Regions from separate parts of the Bacillus sp. FAU20 genome, predicted to be linked through region 3. Evidence: predicted binding sites of a transcription regulator. Region 3 holds the regulator's gene; each other region holds the start of a gene.
The links. Region 3 encodes LexA, which represses DNA repair genes until DNA is damaged. Its sites were predicted from a motif close to CGAACATATGTTCG; they were not measured.
Positions count from the first base shown of each region.

Region 1 (4,290 bases), 790 kb from region 3:
AGAAGTACTTCAATGTGCGCGCCTGTATCTTCTTTCACACCGTGCAAACGAGCAGGCATAACTTTCGTTTCATTTAAAACTAAGCAATCCCCCTCATGTAAGTAAGAAAGAATATCCGTAAAATGTTTATGCTCAATATCACCTGTTTCACGGTCTAACACCATTAATCTTGATGTTTCACGATCTTCTAACGGGACTTGTGCAATAAGTTCTTCTGGTAAATGAAAATCAAACAGATTTATATCCATAGCTATATCCACCTATTTCTTATTTAAATCGATTTATTATATACATAATAAAAGATAATACAATACTTAACACAATACATGTAATGATAGGAAAATAAAAGGTAACGTTTCCTTTTTTCACAAAAATATCGCCTGGAAGCCTTCCAATGAACTTCCAAGCTAATCCAACAACGATGAGTAAGATCCCGGCTGTAATAAGCAGCTTTGGCATCTCCGTCATACTTTTGGTATCTCCATTCCGAAATGTTCATACGCAAGCGGCGTTACAATTCGGCCCCTTGGCGTTCGTTGTAAAAAGCCAATTTGTAATAAATACGGCTCATACACATCTTCAATCGTATGAGATTCTTCTCCAATTGTTGCTGAAACCGTTTCTAATCCAACTGGACCGCCACGGAATTTCTCAATAATACCAAGCAGTAATTTATGATCAATATGATCTAGACCTAATTTATCTACTTGCAGTAGCTCTAATGCCATTTGTGTAATTTCCATCGTAACCGTTCCGTTACCACGAACTTGCGCGAAATCACGTACACGTCTTAAAAGACGATTCGCAATACGAGGTGTACCACGAGCACGTCTTGCAATTTCTAATGCAGCTAACGAATCGATTTCAACTTCAAATACTTCTGCTGTACGTTCAACAATCGCAGAAAGCTGATCTACTGTGTAGTACTCTAACCTTGAAAGTACACCGAAGCGGTCACGAAGCGGTGCCGATAATGCTCCAGCACGTGTTGTTGCTCCAACTAATGTAAATGGCGGTAAATCTAGGCGTACAGAACGTGCTGAAGGCCCTTTTCCAATTACAATATCAAGGCAAAAGTCTTCCATCGCAGGATACAATACTTCTTCAATTGATCTATGCAAACGATGAATTTCATCAATAAATAATACATCCCCTGGCTGAAGCGCTGTTAATACAGCAGCTAAATCTCCTGGTCTTTCAATTGCGGGACCTGAAGTTGTTCTAACATTAACGCCCATCTCATTGGCAATAATATTCGCAAGCGTCGTTTTACCAAGACCTGGTGGTCCATATAAAAGCACGTGATCTAACGTTTCTTCACGCATTTTCGCCGCTTCAATAAATACTTCTAAATTATGTTTTGCTTTATCTTGGCCAATATACTGACGGAGCGTCTGTGGCCGTAATGAATATTCTAAATCCGCATCTTCATATGCAGATTCCCCTGAAAGGAGACGTTCGTCCATTATACTCACCTCTTACCATTTAGTAAAAGACTAAGTGCCTTTTTAATATACTGATCCGTCGTTAATGATTCTTTTAATAACTCTGGTACAACACGAGAAACTTCGCGTTCTGCGTATCCAAGTGCGCGGAGAGCTTCCAGTGCCTCATCAAGCTCAGCTGATGAACCTTTCTTCTCATCAAAACGTTCTGTGTCTGAGAATAAATCAACAAATGCATCTGGTACGACATCTGCTAGTTTTCCTTTTAAATCTAAAATCATTTGGCGTGCTGTTTTCTTTCCGACGCCTGGGAATTTCACTAAAAACTTCTCATCTTCATGCTCAATCGCTTGAACGACCTGTCCTGTTTGACCAGAAGCTAAAATTGCAAGAGCTCCTTTTGGCCCAATGCCAGACACGCCTAACAACTTTGTAAATAATAAACGCTCTTCACGTGTTTTAAACCCGTAAAGTGCCATAATATCTTCTCTCACATAATGATATGTATAGACACGGATTTCTTGCTTACTTCTTTGAAATACATACGGATTTGGTGTGAAAATTTGATAACCAATTCCATTATGATCAATTACGACATATTCCGGCCCTACATACTCCACGTAACCTGTAACATATTCAAACAAAATACGATCTCTCCCTCTTAAATCATGTATTCCATTTTAACATATTTAATGATAGAAAAGCGAGACTGCCCCAACAAATGTTCTCCACTTGAAACTTCTGTTATTTTCCATTGACAGAAAGGTTAAAGCACCTTAATATACAGAAGTCGATAATGATTATCAATACTAATTAAAGGGGTTGCATCAGGATGAAACGTAAGCTATTTATTTTATTTACTATTATGCTCGTTGTTCTTTCTATCGTTGGCTGTTCTTCTCAAAAAGAAGAATCGAAGGCAAAAGAACAACCGAAAACAAAAGTTGTAAAACATGCTAAAGGTGAAGCTACAATTCCAGTAAATCCAAAGAGAATTGTTGACTTATCTGGATCAACAGAAGAACTATTACTTCTTGGACACAAACCTGTTGGTACAGCAAATACATATAAAGATAAAATCCAAACTCACTTAACAGACAAGTTAGATGGAGTAAAAGCAGTAGGTTGGTACTGGGCACCTAAAGTTGATTTAGAAGCTGTTACTGCTTTAAAACCAGACTTAATTATTTTAAACAACCGTCAATTAAAAATTTATGATCAACTAGAAAAGGTTGCACCTACAGTTGTTCTAGAAACAAACTTAGAAGACTGGCGTGGTAAGTTTAAAGAAGTAGGTAAGCTATTTGACGAAGAGAAGAAAGCAGACAAATGGATTGCAGACTACGATAAGAAAGCAGACTCTTTATCTAAAAAAATTAAAGAGAAAACAAAAGATGAGAACTTTATGTTCGTTGCAGTTACACCACAAAACTTCCGTGTATACGGTAGCTTCGGATACGGTGACATCATCTTTAATGACTTAAAACTTCCAGCAACAAAAGGTACGGATTTAAAACAAACGATGGCGCAAGTATCACTAGAAGGTCTAGTTGCATTCCAGCCTGACCAAATGTTTATTGTAAACTTCGGCGGCGAAGCTGATAAAGTTTACGAAGACTACAAAAACAGTGCCGTTTGGAAAGACAATAAAGCAGTTAAAAATAATCACGTATATGAAGTATCAAATGAAGTCTTCAATACGAAAGCATTCAATCCAATCGGAAAAGATATGCTAATTGATGAAATCGCAAAAGAAATTTTAGCTAAAAACAAATAAGAAAAAAAAGCAGCTCACCATGAGCTGCTTTTTTTCTTACTCTGAACTGCGTATTGCTTCATTTTTTCAATCGTCTTCACAAAACCTTCTTTTGATTTAATACGAATGCCACGTTTCAATTTCGCACGTTCATAGCTCTCAAGCTTTTTCATATCAATTTGAAAGAAAGAATGGATCGCATTATCACTTTTCGGTACACCTTTGAAAATTTGTAATATCCCTTCCTCTGAAACACCAAAATACCCGCTCGTTTTCAATAACGGAGAAATATCATCAACTTTCTTTTGCAATACAATTTGTACATCATCACGATCAACGAGCTGCCATTCTTTATACTGCTGTAAAAACTTTTCTAAATCCGTCACTTTTTCTGTAAGTATTTCTTCGCTTACTTCGCCATCAACATACATACGCTCTAATAAAATTGTAACCTCAGGTTCTTTTTTCGTTACTTCTGGTACTGGCCCTTCCGCCTTCACATTCGTTCCATAAACGAAACAAAACATCATAACGAAAGCTTGCATCGCAATCAGTATCCATTTCATTTCCGTTCACCTCTTTTAGGCAAGATCATACTTTCATTAGTAGTTTTTCCGGAAATGGGGGTTTTATCCATATTACATTTCTTTCGAAAAATAAAAAATGCAGATAAGGGTTTACCTCATCTGCATGTATCATTTACTTTTATATAAAATGAAAGACGCCTGCAAAGCAGGCGTCTTGATGCGTTTACGGCGAGAGACCAGGCGACCACATTCGCGTGTTTAGCACTTAAGCATATCTCTCGTCTTACGTAAATTAGCTCATCGCTTTGCTAATATAACATTAATAAAGTATAAGTGCAACATGTTTATAAAAATATTTTATTTCCTCTTTCATCCAAATTATTTTATGTAAATTATAAATTGATAATTGCAATATATATGTTACAATTAATGTGACAGCGAAATCATAATAAGCAGGGGATGAATATTATGAAAAAAATAAAGGATGAACGCCTCATTCTTCAAATGTTAAAAAACATACGTATTGTCTTTCTTTTTCAATACATTGGCGTAGTTGGAATTT
Region 1 is NZ_JBVYHY010000003.1:233,905-238,194, reverse strand. It holds gene queA (tRNA preQ1(34) S-adenosylmethionine ribosyltransferase-isomerase QueA) at 1-248, opposite strand, end outside; gene AC0OM3_RS01480 (DUF2905 domain-containing protein) at 268-468, opposite strand; gene ruvB (Holliday junction branch migration DNA helicase RuvB) at 465-1,466, opposite strand; gene ruvA (Holliday junction DNA helicase RuvA) at 1,472-2,089, opposite strand; gene AC0OM3_RS01465 (iron-hydroxamate ABC transporter substrate-binding protein) at 2,278-3,222, shown strand; gene AC0OM3_RS01460 (BofC C-terminal domain-containing protein) at 3,237-3,767, opposite strand; gene AC0OM3_RS01455 (hypothetical protein) at 4,197-4,290, shown strand, end outside.
Region 1: a site for LexA is predicted at 2,160-2,173, ahead of ruvA (Holliday junction DNA helicase RuvA). Genes of this name have one in related genera too.

Region 2 (4,290 bases), on a different contig from region 3:
AACAATTGACGAAAGAAACAGGGGTAACAGTACGTACATTACGTTATTATGATCAAATAGATTTATTAAAGCCGAGCGGGAAAACAGAAGGCGGGCATCGGTTATATAGTGAAAATGACGTTATTCGTTTGCAACAAATTTTATTTTTAAAGGAAATGGGATTTTCATTAAAAGAGTCTGCGAATATGTTAGTAAAAGGTGAGCTTAATTTAAAGGATTTGCTTGAAAAACAACTTCGATTTGTACAGGAAGAACAAAAGAAGTTTAATCGAATGGAGCGTGTTTTACAAGCTGTTGTTTATTCGGTAGATGTAGAGGGAGAACTTGATTGGAAAGTTATGTTTGAACTGATTCAGCTTTCAAAACAGTCTTCTCGTATACGTGAAATATTTCAAAATGAAGTGTTTTCAAAGGAAGAACAAAAATTGCTTCATAATTTGCCAAATATGAGTGAACAAGATCCGAATGTTTTAGAGTGGGTAGATGTATTAAAGCAATTACGCACTTTTATGAAATACGGCAAAGAAGTCGCGAGTGATGAGGTACAAAGGGCAACGAAGAGATTAATGCAGAAGTGTTTAGAAATGGCCAATGGTGATGAAGCATTTTTAGATAAGTTATGGGAAGTTAGAAAATCGAAGGAAGATTCACAGAAAATGAGCATGTATCCAATTGAAGAAGAATTTTTATTATATATGGATGAAGCTTTTCGTATATATGATGAAAAGGAGAAGGATAAATGAGTATACTCGCAGAATATCGTTGGTATTTTTTAATTGGGGCAGAGATTGTATTTTGGTTATCGGCTATCGGTTTCTTTTTACTCCGTTACGGATTCCGTTTGAAGAAGGCAAGCTTTATTATGGGGATTGTACTACTCGTAAATGAAGTGTTCATTTTATCCTTAGGAGTAGTGGACTATTATCAAACAGGAAAGTTCTCTAACTTTCAGATCATTACTGTAATTATTTTATTGTATGCAGTTTTCTACGGGAAAAAGGATTTGAAGAAGCTTGATATATTTGCGCAAAAGCTAGTTGCGAAATGGCGGAATGAACCAGCGCCAATTATGGAAGAGCACGTAGAATTAACAGGTATGGCTTATGCGAAGCAGGAAATAAAAAATTGGGTATTACATCTTGTTTTATTCGTTGGTGTGCACATATTCTTTTACTTCGCGTATGGATTTATTCCATTTGAAAAATGGGGTAATTGGTTAGAATCGGGAATCGTTTTAAATAAAGCTGCAAGTCGCGTCAGCCAAGTGTGGGCGATTGTATTTTTAATTGATACAGCAATTTCATTTTCATATGTTATTTTTCCGAAGAAGGAGAAAGGAAAAGAAAAGCTACTTTCATAGTTGAAAGTAGCTTTTGGGTATACAAATAATTTTTATAGGAGAGGATAAAAATAGGAAAAAGAACCATTTATATATATCTATTTCTCTTTAGTTTAGTAGCATGTTCACCATCTAACACTACAATTAACAAGAAGAATGATGTCATTGTAAAGGGAACCAGGATTTCCAATCTAGATAAATTCGAGCAGTTCGTTTGGAATGTGGAACAAGGGAAAGTTGATGAAATAAGAATTGTACAGTATACCGAAGAAGATGACCCGGTTTTTCAAACATTAGAGCATAGTGGGAAAGATATACATTATGTGTTAGATAGTAGACAAGACAAATTTGCTGGTGAGGATAAGAGGTTATATAAAGATAGCTGTAAAAGGATTGTTAAAGAGCAGTGTGAATCGCAAACGGCTTATAGGTTAATAGACTGTGTGAATGAAAATGGGCGCAATGGATATGACTTAGTATATGTACCTAAAAAATAGAATTAGTAGAGGAAGGAAGTATTTACTCCTTCCTTTTTCTACGTGTATATTGTCGAAAATTTTACCGAATATCTGTTCGTTTTTTTAGGTTTTTTATAGGTATTCGTGGTAAAATAATAATACAGATTTTTATGAGGAGGTCGGATTTTCTTGGAACGTCAATTTGAAATTGTCTCAGCGTATTCCCCGCAAGGTGATCAGCCGGTAGCTATAGAGAAGCTTGTAGAGGGAATTAATAGTGGAAAGAAAAAGCAAGTGTTGCTTGGAGCGACAGGAACGGGTAAGACATTTACGATTTCAAATGTCATTAAAGAAGTGCAAAAGCCAACACTTGTTATGGCTCATAATAAAACGTTAGCAGGGCAGTTATATAGTGAGTTGAAAGACTTTTTCCCGAATAATGCAGTTGAATATTTTGTTAGTTACTACGATTATTACCAGCCAGAAGCGTATGTACCACAAACAGATACGTTTATTGAAAAGGATGCGCAGATTAATGATGAAATTGATAAATTGCGTCACTCGGCAACGTCTGCATTATTTGAACGGGACGATGTAATTATCGTTGCGAGTGTTTCGTGTATATATGGCTTAGGTTCTCCAGAAGAATACCGCGAGTTAGTTGTTTCGCTTCGAGTTGGTATGGAAAAAGACCGCAATCAATTGCTTCGTGAACTTGTTGATGTACAGTATGGACGTAATGATATTGATTTCAAGCGTGGTACATTCCGTGTGCGCGGAGATGTAGTTGAAATCTTCCCAGCATCACTTGATGAGCATTGTATTCGAATTGAGTTTTTCGGTGATGAAATCGATCGTATTCGTGAAGTAAATGCGTTAACAGGTGAAGTATTAGCAGAACGTGATCATGTAGCAATCTTCCCAGCATCTCACTTCGTTACACGTGAAGAGAAAATGAAGGTCGCTATTGAAAATATCGAAAAAGAATTAGAAGATCGTTTAAAGGAATTAAATGATAATGGTAAGTTGTTAGAAGCGCAGCGTATAGAACAGCGTACACGTTATGATTTAGAAATGATGCGTGAGATGGGCTTTTGTTCAGGCATTGAAAACTATTCCCGCCATTTAACGCTTCGACCAGCAGGGGCAACACCGTATACGTTATTAGATTATTTCCCTGAAGATTTCTTAATCGTCATGGATGAGTCGCACGTATCAGTACCGCAAGTAAGAGCGATGTATAACGGTGACCAAGCACGTAAGCAAGTGCTTGTGGATCATGGATTCCGTCTGCCATCGGCTTTAGATAATAGACCGCTTATGTTTGATGAGTTTGAAGAGAAAACAAATCAAGTTATTTATGTTTCAGCAACGCCAGGACCGTACGAGTTAGAGCAGTCGCCAGAAGTAATAGAGCAAATTATTCGTCCAACAGGGCTTTTAGATCCACCAATTGATATACGACCAATTGAAGGTCAAATTGATGATTTATTAGGAGAAATTCAAGATCGTATTGCAAAAAATGAGCGTGTATTAATTACGACTTTAACGAAGAAGATGTCAGAGGATTTAACGGATTACTTAAAAGATGTAGGAATTAAAGTGAACTATCTTCACTCTGAAATTAAAACGTTAGAACGTATTGAAATTATTCGTGATCTTCGCCTTGGTAAGTTTGATGTACTTGTCGGTATTAACTTATTACGAGAAGGATTAGATATTCCAGAAGTATCACTTGTCGCTATTTTAGATGCTGATAAGGAAGGGTTCTTACGTTCAGAGCGTTCATTAATTCAAACAATCGGTCGTGCCGCACGTAATGAAAACGGCCGCGTTATTATGTATGCAGATCGTATAACGAAATCTATGGGAATTGCGATTGAAGAAACGAAGCGTCGTCGTAGTATACAAGAAGCTTACAATGAAGAGCATGGTATTACGCCGAAAACGATTCAAAAAGGCGTTCGTGATGTTATCCGTGCAACGACAGCTGCTGAAGAAACGGAAACGTATGAAGCAACGCCAGCTAAGAAGATGACGAAAAAAGAGCGCGAAAAGACAATTGCGAAGATGGAAGCAGAGATGAAAGAAGCAGCAAAAGCGTTAGACTTCGAGCGTGCAGCTGAACTAAGAGATTTACTATTAGAATTAAAAGCGGAAGGGTGAAAAAAGTGAGTAAGAGCAAGGATTTTATCGTTGTAAAAGGTGCTAGAGCACATAACTTAAAAAATATTGATGTAACCATTCCGAGAAATCAGCTTGTCGTTGTAACGGGATTGTCTGGTTCGGGGAAATCATCATTAGCATTTGATACGATTTATGCAGAAGGGCAGCGCAGATACGTAGAGTCATTATCTGCGTATGCGCGCCAGTTTTTAGGACAAATGGATAAGCCGGATGTGGACACGATTGAAGGATTGTCACCAGCGATTTCAATCGATCAAAAAACAACGAGTCGTAATCCACGTTCAACTGTCGGAACGGTAACGGAGA
Region 2 is NZ_JBVYHY010000022.1:59,654-63,943, reverse strand. It holds gene AC0OM3_RS18700 (MerR family transcriptional regulator) at 1-743, shown strand, start outside; gene AC0OM3_RS18695 (hypothetical protein) at 740-1,360, shown strand; gene AC0OM3_RS18690 (DUF4362 domain-containing protein) at 1,405-1,836, shown strand; gene uvrB (excinuclease ABC subunit B) at 1,987-3,963, shown strand; gene uvrA (excinuclease ABC subunit UvrA) at 3,969-4,290, shown strand, end outside.
Region 2: a site for LexA is predicted at 1,902-1,915, ahead of uvrB (excinuclease ABC subunit B). Genes of this name have one in related genera too.

Region 3 (4,290 bases):
TTCATGTACCACTACTCGGGTTCACTTCAAAGTATTAGGGTTTTTTCTCATTAGCTATAGTGAATAAGGTGTGGTGGATTCTTCAAGAGGAAAGAGTGAATGAAGTTTAATATTAATGTAAATGAAATGAAACCTTGAATGCTGCTCAGTTATAACGCAGTCTTATTCAGAATTTCGTTAGTTCATTTTCTAAATTTAGGGAATAAATATAGTTTAGTACCTTGCAATAAATAATACTAAGTGGTATATTATGGATAAAACGGGTACCGTGTATTGAACAGTACTGAGATAGGGAAGGAGGATGGCGCTTGAACGTTCAGTTTAAAAAAGGTGTGCTTGAACTTTGTGTATTAGCACTTGTAAAACGTAAAGATAGTTACGGTTATGAACTTGTTCAGCAAATTTCTAATAAATTTTTAATATCGGAAGGGTCAGTATACCCTTTATTACGTCGTTTGACGAAAGAAGGGTATTTTCAAACGTATTTAAAGGAATCTACGGAAGGGCCACCTCGTAAATATTATCAATTAACAGAGCAAGGGGAGACGCAATTTCATTTGTTAGTAACAGAATGGCGTGATTTTGCGAAAGGGGTACAAGAAATTATTGAAGGGGTGGAATGGGATGAGTAAAGAAGGGTTTCTTAAAGAATTATCAAGTTATCTTAGAAAGTTACCAGAGGAAGAGAGGCAAGATATTTTATTGGATTATGAAGAGCACTTTCAGTTTGGACTAGAAGAAGGGAAAACTGAATCGGAAATAATACAGGGCCTTGGTTCTCCGAAAGTAATCGCGAAAGAATTACTTGCGATGTATCGCTTTGATGAAATGAAAAAAAATCCATCGACTTCAAATGTGACAAGAGCTGTTATGGCAGCGATTGGACTTAGTTTGTTTAATTTTATTATTGTGTTAGGCCCGTTAGTCGCAATTATTGCTTTTATATTTTCTTTTTGGATCGGTGGTATTGCTAGTGTAGTAACACCATTTTTCGTTATTGGAAAAGTATTTATGGGTACTTTTATATGGTTGGATCTTTTCGTTAGTATAACGTTTGTTGGAGTAGGTTTATTGTTATGTATTATCGCTTTTTATAGTACAAAGTGGTTTAAGAGATTGTGTGTACGATATGTAATATGGAACTTCAAAATGATAAAAGGAGAGTAAATGATGAAAAAACTATTTTTAATCGCTATCGCTTGTATCATTATTGGAGTAATAGGAATTTCCCAAACATATGAAAAAGCAGTACAGACTGCTGAAAAAGGCGATAAAGAAAATGTAATTAAAAACGAAACATTAAAAAATATAGAAGTTAAGTTAGATGCCGGGGATATTATTGTCCAAAAATCTCCTGACTCTTCTTTTTATGTAAAGCAATCGGGAGATGTACGTAAACAAGAGATTCGTATCGCAGAAGATGGTGACACATTAAAAGTTATTGGGGAAAGAGAAAAAGGTGCTTCATTTGATTTTTCTTTTTACGATTTTAGGTTTCAAACGTCTAAATTGACTCTCCTTGTGCCCGAACGCTCTTACCAAGATGTAAAAGTAAATTCATCTGCTGGACAAATCGAAATGAGTGATGTGAAAAGTGATAGCGTAAGTGTTAGAACACTTGCTGGAGAAGTAGAGTTGAAACAAGTAACGGCTAAGAATGTGGAGGGATCGACAAAAGCTGGTGAGGTGAACTTTAAGAAGGTATTAGGGAAAGTGACCGCAAAAACAACAAGTGGGGAAATAAATATTCAAGATCATGATTCTAAGTATAATCTAGAAGCAAGTTCAACTGCGGGAGATATAGATATTACTTTATCGGAAAAACCACAAGATGCGGTAATTACTGGGCAAAGTGCTGCGGGAGATGTAACAATTTTTAATGAAGAAAATAAAAATGTAACAATTGGAAATGGTAGTAAAAAGATTAGCGGTAAAACGGCTGCTGGAGATGTGACGATTGAAACTCGTTAATAAGAAATAGAATGCATGGAAATCTATCAAAATACAAAAAGAAGATAATTACCGTATGTAAATAAGGTAATTATCTTCTTTTTATTATTTTTAATGTAAATCACGATATACGCCAATTACTTTCCCGATAACTGACACTTGTTTTAAAATGATAGGTTCTAACGAAGAATTTTCTGGTTGTAGACGGAAATGGTCTTTTTCTTTATAGAAACGTTTAACAGTTGCTTCGTTATCTTCTGTTAAAGCGACTACAATTTCACCATTATATGCAGACTGTTGTTGGCGAACAACAACTAAATCTCCATCGAAAATACCAGCTTCAATCATACTATCTCCAGAAATACGTAACATGAACACTTGGTCTGCTCCAGCAACAATACTAGCTGGAAGTGGGAAATGTTCCTCTACGCTTTCGACCGCCGTAATTGGTAAACCAGCAGTAACTTTTCCGACAATTGGAACTTGAATAACAGATTGTGTTTCCGTATCCATTCGGTCTTCGCCTAAAATTTCAATGGCACGTGGTTTTGTTGGATCGCGTCGAATGTATCCTTTTTCTTCTAATCGTGATAAATGTCCGTGCACTGTAGAACTAGAAGCGAGGCCGACTGCTTGACCAATTTCACGTACGGAAGGTGGATATCCTTTTTCTTGTACTTTTAGCTTAATAAAGTCGAGAATGTCTTGCTGGCGTTTCGTTAACTTTTCCATGTTTTCTAACACCTCGTTTTCTTTCATTTTTCTTATTAATAAGTATAACATGTGAAAAAACATTCTACAAACATAAGTTCGAACAAATGGCGGATTTATGTTACACTATAGGGAAATAATAGGGAGAAAGAGGGGTTCAAAATGAATGCAATTATTTATGCACGTGTGAGTACAACGAAAGAAGCGCAAGAAACATCATTGTTACGTCAAAAAGATGAATTATTGCATTTAGCTGAGCGCTATCAAATGAATGTTACTAAGGTGATTGAAGAGCAGGCTAGTGGATATACAATTGAACGTGACGGTATATTAGAGGTGTTGGATACAATTCGAGACGAACAAATTGATGTGTTACTTATACAAGATGAAACGCGCCTTGGTAGAGGAAATGCGAAGATCGCATTAATGCATTGCTTACATAAAGAAGGCATAAAAGTATATACGCATACACATAATGGTGAATTACAATTATCGGATTCTGATTCGATGGTATTAGATATTATTGGTATTGTTGAAGAATATCAAAGAAAGATTCATAACTTGAAAATTAAACGAGGCATGCAACGTGCAGTAGAAAAAGGTTATCGTCCAGAAAATAATTTAAAAAATCGTCATTTAAGTGTAGGAAGAGAGAAAAAAGAAGTGCCAATTGAGGAAATTGTACGTTTGCGAAAAAGTGAACTCACGTTTGAAGAAATCGCAGCAACATTACGTGGATTTGGTCATAATGTTTCAAAGGCGACTGTACATCGTAGATATGTAGAGTATACGAAGCAATTGCTTGATAAAGAAGAGTAACTATTGTATGATAATAATCAGTTTTGATTAGAAGGGGGATTCGAGATGATTAATCACGAACTCGTTGAACGCATTAACTTCTTAGCGAAAAAAGCAAAAGCTGAAGGTTTAACTGAAGAAGAGCAACGTGAGCGTCAATCGCTACGTGAACAATATTTAAAAGGATTTCGTCAAAATATGTTAAACGAACTTAAAGGTATTAAAGTTGTTAACGAAGAAGGTACAGATGTTACACCGACGAAATTAAAAGCTTTAAAAAAGCAAGATAATGCAAAATTAAATTAAAAGATGGGCGAAGCCCATCTTTTTTATTTGTAAAAATCGTTATTTAATAACTTTCCAGTTGTTATTAACAGTTGCTTCTATCGTTTTATGTTCCAATATATAATTAGCGATAAGTTCAGACATATCTATGGGTATATCTTTTACTACCGGTTTGTTTTGAAACATAAAAAAATTTCCCCCGCCACTTGCACGATAATTATTCATTACAACGTCATATTCTTCATTCATATTAAGAGGAGCACTGTTATGCTGTAAAGATTCTACTCTTTCACCAATTGGTTTTGAAATGTTTAATACGTATGAAATCCCTTCCCACATATCATAATTATAATGTTGTGGCTTTGGTTCTATGTAGATAGGACTTACGGTGATTGATCCATCTGTTTTTAATGTGAAATAAGAAGCAGAGAGTTCAAGAGCATCTTTTATATCTGCTCCAGTTATTCTAATTACTTTTAATGTGTTTGGATAAATATAATTAGAAACGATATCACGCATTGTTACATGTTCAGGGAAACCTGGAGA
Region 3 is NZ_JBVYHY010000003.1:1,025,164-1,029,453, forward strand. It holds gene AC0OM3_RS05735 (PadR family transcriptional regulator) at 309-632, shown strand; gene AC0OM3_RS05740 (DUF1700 domain-containing protein) at 625-1,167, shown strand; gene AC0OM3_RS05745 (DUF4097 family beta strand repeat-containing protein) at 1,168-1,971, shown strand; gene lexA (transcriptional repressor LexA) at 2,062-2,682, opposite strand; gene AC0OM3_RS05755 (YneB family resolvase-like protein) at 2,824-3,480, shown strand; gene AC0OM3_RS05760 (DUF896 domain-containing protein) at 3,526-3,765, shown strand; gene AC0OM3_RS05765 (bifunctional metallophosphatase/5'-nucleotidase) at 3,805-4,290, opposite strand, start outside.